2 linked regions of the Prochlorococcus marinus str. MIT 1214 genome follow. Each later gene encodes a partner of the first gene's protein in a complex. Links are inferred from orthologs where the notes say so. Each region holds a gene or a part of one and is shown in the gene's direction. Other genes may lie near its edges.

Region 1 (3,116 bases):
CGGACAGGAATTAATTAACCTTATAAATAATCCGAAAGATTATTTATAACAACTGAATGATATCTAATATATAAATTTAAATTTTATTAGAAAGTTTTTTGAGTAAAAAATACAAACCAAGTCCACCAACGATTCCAGCCAAAAGACCCATACATATCGAGCCAATTATCAGTCGAGAACTTAAGTACCAACCTTGAGACCACAATTGGTTAGTAGTTATATGACTAAAATCAACTATATTTTTTTCTTTGTTAAGTATTAAAGAGCCTACTCTATAATTAAAATAATAAAGAGGAACATAAGTAAATGGGTTACTAATCCAGGTACCAACAGCCGCCAAAATACTATTTCCCCTAAAAATTTTTGCTAAAAAAACACCCATCAAGGTTTGCAAGCCAAAGAATGGGAAACAACCACTAAATATCCCCACGCCCAACCCTAATGCTCTTTGAGACGGAGAACCTTCTTGTTTCCACAGCCAAGAGATAAATTTACGAATTCTTTGTATTAGATTTAGAAAGATTTTTTTCATATTTTAAAAATCTTGGTCATAAAAAAGAAAACTAGATTTGATCTTAGTGAAGATTGCGTGATTATTGATTAATGAATTCGTTTTCCCCTACTGAAGATACTATTGCTGCAATTGCAACTGCCGTTTCTCCCGGCCAAGGAAGCATCGCTGTCATTAGGATCTCGGGCTCCTCAGCAATTGAGATAACTCAAAATATTGTTCATATCCCTGGAATGCACGATTGGGCCACTCACAAAGTGCTATACGGACATGTAACCGAAACAAATCAAAAAATATATATCGATGAAGTATTAATACTGATAATGAAAGGTCCACGAAGCTTTACAGGTGAAGATGTGGTGGAAATTCATTGCCATGGTGGAATTATTGCAGTCCAGAGGATCCTGGAAAGAATACTGGATATGCCAAGCGTTCGAAGAGCAGAACCAGGTGAATTTAGTCAACGAGCAGTACTGAATGGTCGTATAAGCCTGACTCAAGCAGAATCAATTAGCGAATTAGTCGCAGCAAGAAGTAGAAAAGCAGCAGAGCTCGCTATTAAAGGAATTGAAGGAAATATTCAAACTACGATGCTTTTAATCCGGAATCGATTGATAGAAGAACTCACGGAAATCGAAGCAAGACTAGATTTTGAAGAAGACCTTCCAATTTTAGATGAAACACAGGTAAAGAATAAAATTATCGCAATCCAAAAAGATCTTAACGAACTAATTGATAATGCTAAAAGAGGATCTTGGGTTCGTTCTGGCTTAAAAGTTGCACTGACCGGGAAACCTAATGTAGGGAAAAGCTCCTTACTTAATAGGCTTTCCAAGCAAGAAAAAGCCATTGTGACTGACCTACCTGGAACTACTAGAGACCTTTTGGAAAGTGAGATTGTTTTAGAGGGAATACCAATAACTTTTATTGATACAGCAGGTCTAAGAGAGACTACAAATATCATCGAAAAAATTGGTATTTCAAGAACTAAAAAAACTTTATTTCAAGCTGATCTCATCATATTAATCTTTGATTATTCAAACGGTTGGAATAGCCAGGATGAATCAATACTAAAACAATTACCCTTAAATATTCCACTTTTGATTGTAGGCAATAAATCTGATTTAAAGAATAATCAATCTTTTGAAAAAGTTCCAAAATATATATTAGAAAAAGAAAATCTTGTTATTATAAGTGCAAAAACCGGAAATGGAGAAGACGATCTAATTAATTACCTACTAAAAATATGTGGTTCTGATCAAATGCATGGATTCGATATTGCTCTAAATGAAAGACAACTTGATCTAGCTAAGTCAACTTTGGAATCCCTGGAAAATATTAATAAAGTTTTTGATGAAAAGCTACCATGGGATTTCTGGACGATCGATTTAAGACAAGCTATTAATTATTTAGGAGAACTAACAGGAGAGGATTTAACTGAAAGCTTACTTGATAATATATTTTCAAAATTCTGTATTGGCAAATAATCAAGCAATTTTTTTTTCGTCTAGTTATTGTCGATTGTAAAAATATAATATAAGTAATAGCAAACTCCTCCAATCAATAGAGCAACCATAATATTCACACTATGAACTACGTCCACTTGATCCAAACAGTCGAGAGTAAGCTAATTAAAGCATATGCGTAACATATCAGAAAGAAAAAATATTAAAAAATTTCTATTTTCTTAAATATATTTAAGAAAAAGATATTAGATGAAATTTAAAAAATAGAAAAAAATATTTTTTATAACTGCTTTCAGGATTGTTATAGTGATGAATGTATTTGTTGTATTGTGGATCTTCGCTCACCAAAGCTACATAAAATATTAGATACCTGGATTGAGGAAGATCTTGGTGATGGAGACCTCACAAGATCTGTCCTCAACGACAGCAGTGCATCAGCTCATTGGATTGCAAAAGAGGATGGCACTTTTTGTGGTGGAGATCTTGTCAAACTAATATTTAAAAAAATTGATCCCCAAGTTGATATTCAACTTCTATTAGAGGATGGTCAAAAGTTTGAAAAGAACCAAAAACTCCTAGAATTAAAAGGATCATCCTCTTCCTTAGTAGCAGGAGAGAGAGTAACTCTTAATGTAGCCATGCATCTTTCTGGCATTGCTACATCGACAGCTTTACTGGTAACTAAACTATCAGGATCCAATGTTAAGTTAGCAGACACACGTAAAACGACTCCAGGTCTACGAATATTCGAAAAATATGCTTTTCATTGTGGTGGCGGAATTAATCATAGACTTGGGTTGGATGATGCTGCCATGTTGAAAGAGAATCATATTGAATGGTCTCAGGGGATTAGCGAGAGTATCAAAATCTTAAAAAATACTCTTCCATGGACAAAAAAAATAATAGTCGAAGCAGAAACTCCCTCACAAGCTAAAGAAGCTGTAGAGGCAGGCGCTGATGGGATTTTACTTGATGAAATGTCTGTTCAAACCATAGAGAAATTAGTTCCAGAGTTACGTCAACTTTCAAAAATTAGTAATTCCAAATACGTCTCACAAAATATTGTTATTGAAGTTTCTGGAATCAACCCAAATAATTTGTCAGATTATGTTTTCACAGGTATTGATCTAATCTCAACT
Region 2 (3,355 bases), 320 kb from region 1 along the record:
TGAGATGAGTAAAGAGCAACTAACTTACAGACTGCTATCAAGCGAGGTAGGCATTGAAAGCAGTCGATTAAGAACGGGACGTTTGCAACAAGATGAATGGCCATTACTTGGTCAAGGTATTAATACACTTGGTCAATTACCAATCTTCATTGACGACAAACCAAATTCAAGTGTTCTTGAGATGAGGTCCTTATGTCGTCGCCTAATTGCTGAACAAGGTAAAGAGCTGGGACTAATTGTGATTGATTATCTACAACTAATGGAAGGTACTTCACCCGATAATCGAGTTCAAGAAATCTCAAGGATTACTAGAGGTCTGAAGGGTATGGCAAGAGAACTGAAAGTCCCTGTAATCGCTTTATCTCAATTAAGTAGAGGAGTTGAATCAAGAACCAATAAAAGGCCAATGCTTAGCGATCTGCGTGAATCTGGCTCAATAGAACAGGATGCGGACTTAGTTCTAATGATTTACAGGGATGAGTATTACAATCCAGAAACAACTGATAGAGGAATTACAGAAGTTATCGTGACAAAGCACCGAAACGGACCTGTTGGAACAGTTAAATTACTTTTTGAACCCCAATTCACTAGATTTAGAAATCTTGCTGCTTAATTCTTCGAACATTAAATTCCTAAATGCTTAATTGATGATTACCAAACAATCTTCAAATGAAAGTTTTGACGTAATTGTTGTAGGAGGTGGTCATGCAGGCTGCGAAGCTGCGCTGACTTCTGCAAGATTAGGATTGAATACAGCTTTATTTACGCTCAATTTAGATCGAATCGCATGGCAACCATGTAATCCCGCAGTAGGAGGACCAGCTAAAAGTCAATTAGTTCATGAAGTTGATGCGCTAGGAGGGGTCATTGGAAAATTAGCCGATTTAACAGCTCTTCAAAAAAGAGTCCTTAATGCAAGCAGAGGACCAGCAGTTAGAGCATTAAGGGCACAAACAGATAAGCGGTTATATGCTCATGAAATGCTGAAAATCCTTCAAAATACGCCAAATTTAAAAATTAGAGAGGCAATGGTTACTGGGCTAGAAATTGAACATTATCCCAATCAGATTAAAAAAAACACAAAAGGAATTCAAGAAAAAATCGGAGTTATAAAGGGAATTAAAACCTATTTTGGAAGCGTTTTTCATGCGAAAGCAGTTGTAATAACAACAGGAACCTTTTTAGGAGGCAGAATTTGGATTGGCAATCAATCCATGAGTGCAGGTAGAGCAGGAGAGCAAGCATCTGAAGGGTTAACTGAAGAATTACAAAAGTTAGGTTTTACTACTGATCGTTTAAAAACAGGAACCCCTGCTCGCGTAGATAGACGAACTATTGATCTTGACTCACTAGACGAGCAATTAAGCGATGCCTCAGATAAATTCTTTTCTTTTGATCCTCTTTCGTGGAAAAGTGGAGAACAAATGAGTTGTCATATCACGCGAACAACAAAAGAAACTCACCAACTTATTAAAAACAATCTTCATTTAACTCCTATTTATGGAGGTTTTATTGATAGTAAAGGTCCAAGATATTGCCCATCAATTGAAGATAAAATTGTACGTTTTGCTGACAAAGATTCACACCAGATTTTCTTGGAGCCCGAAGGTAGAGATACTCCAGAAATGTATGTACAAGGTTTTTCAACTGGACTTCCCGAAAACTTACAATTAGAACTTTTAAGGACTCTTCCAGGCTTGCAAAAATGCGTAATGCTTCGACCTGCTTATGCAGTTGAATATGACTACATACCAGCCACACAATTAGAAGCAACACTAGAAACAAAAAGAATAAGTGGTTTATTTAGTGCAGGTCAACTCAATGGAACAACAGGATATGAAGAAGCAGCTGCACAAGGTTTAGTAGCAGGTTTAAATGCTGCAAGATTAGTAAATAATAAAGAAGGAATTATTTTTGAGAGAGAGAGTAGTTATATAGGAACTATGATTGATGATTTAGTTACAAAAGATTTAAAAGAGCCATATAGAGTATTAACTAGTAGAAGTGAATATCGATTAATTTTAAGGGGTGATAATGCAGATAGGCGTTTAACTCCAATCGGTTACAAATTAGGATTAATTGATGAAAGAAGGTGGAAAATTTATAATACTAAGCAACAATTAATTGATCAAGAAAAAAAAAGATTAGAAAAAATGCGTATTAAAGAAACTGATATATGTGCAAAAGAAATATATTCCTCAACTGGAACATCTATTAAAGGTTCAATAACACTAGCAAATTTCCTTAGAAGAACAAATATTCACTATAAAGACCTAATAAATTATAAATTAGCAAATAACAGTATTCCTTTAGATGTGGCAGAAGGAGTTGAAATAGATATTAAATATACCGGTTATTTAGAAAGACAAAAAGCTCAAATAAATCAATTAAAGCAGCAAAGTAAAAAGTTATTACCAAAAAATTTAAATTACAATGATATAGAAACACTATCTAAAGAAGCGAGAGAAAAATTAACAATTTCTCAGCCAAAAAGTCTTGGACATGCTGCTCAACTTCCCGGTGTAAGCAAAGCAGACCTCACTGCACTTCTTGTTTGGTTAAAAATAGAGAAAATGAAAAAAGCTGAAAGAAAAGATCCACTACAAATAACAAGCTGATAACAGTGAATTCACATCAATCTCAATTACCTTCACCTGAAGTGATTTGGAAAGCCTCGAAAGAAAATGTTCTCTCAGGGAAAGGAAATCATAAACTCTCTGGAGCATGGCAATTAATGCTATTGGGTGATGGCAGCCCAACAAGACATCTCAAGCTTTTAACAGGGCATGAGGTTGCCATAAAAGTCATATCCATGGACATGGAAAATAATAATCAAAATGGAGTTCCAGAGGAAGTCAATGAACTAGAGCCACCTTTGCTACGAAGACAAGTTTGGCTTACATGTGGAAACTTAACCCTGGCATGGGCAGAAAGCTGGTGGAATTATCAAGAATCAGAAAAACATCTGCAAAATAAGGATCAACCAATCTGGAAAAGCTTGACCCAAGGACGCTCCGAGCTTTTTAGAGAAGTTGATGGCTTGGGATTAGTTAATGCCAAGTGGCTGAAAGAAGAATTTCAAGAAGATGGACCTTTTTGGAGTAGGCATTATCGATTTTTTCGCCAACAAAAAGAATTAACTGTAATCAGAGAAGTTTTCAGCCCAAAGTTAGAAAAATGGTTAGGACCAATACCAAGAAAGGCTTTTTAACAAGAACTAGTATTTTCTTCGACTAGATCTTGGTATGTTTTTTCGTCTTTGAGGAGTTCGCTCATTTTGAAAAGAATCGTTTAACTCGGGTTCATTTTGCTTAGGTTCACTATCTTTTCTTTCCCACTTATTTAATTTAAAAGA

Evidence for each region.
Region 2: the proteins of mnmE (region 1) and mnmG are in contact, whole or in part, in a solved structure (PDB 9HIP), measured with the Escherichia coli proteins. The link is inferred for Prochlorococcus marinus str. MIT 1214 from one-to-one orthologs.

The regions. Positions count from the first base shown.
Region 1 is NZ_CP114777.1:1,595,652-1,598,767, reverse strand. What follows is about bases 1-2,800. They hold mnmE (tRNA uridine-5-carboxymethylaminomethyl(34) synthesis GTPase MnmE), read left to right. Parts: upstream 1-603; coding sequence 604-1,998; downstream 1,999-2,800. Other genes in these bases: nadC (carboxylating nicotinate-nucleotide diphosphorylase), read left to right, coding at 2,307-2,800; O5639_RS08800 (DUF2062 domain-containing protein), read right to left, coding at 77-532; O5639_RS08805 (RelA/SpoT family protein), read left to right, coding at 1-18. In the rest of the region: more of nadC, read left to right, coding at 2,801-3,116. UniProt on the Escherichia coli protein: Exhibits a very high intrinsic GTPase hydrolysis rate. Involved in the addition of a carboxymethylaminomethyl (cmnm) group at the wobble position (U34) of certain tRNAs, forming tRNA-cmnm(5)s(2)U34.
Region 2 is NZ_CP114777.1:1,273,934-1,277,288, forward strand. What follows is about bases 137-3,132. They hold mnmG (tRNA uridine-5-carboxymethylaminomethyl(34) synthesis enzyme MnmG), read left to right. Parts: upstream 137-647; coding sequence 648-2,618; downstream 2,619-3,132. Other genes in these bases: dnaB (replicative DNA helicase), read left to right, coding at 137-613; O5639_RS07220 (chorismate lyase), read left to right, coding at 2,624-3,132. Outside these bases: more of dnaB, read left to right, coding at 1-136; more of O5639_RS07220, read left to right, coding at 3,133-3,211; O5639_RS07225 (RNA helicase), read right to left, coding at 3,218-3,355. UniProt on the Escherichia coli protein: NAD-binding protein involved in the addition of a carboxymethylaminomethyl (cmnm) group at the wobble position (U34) of certain tRNAs, forming tRNA-cmnm(5)s(2)U34.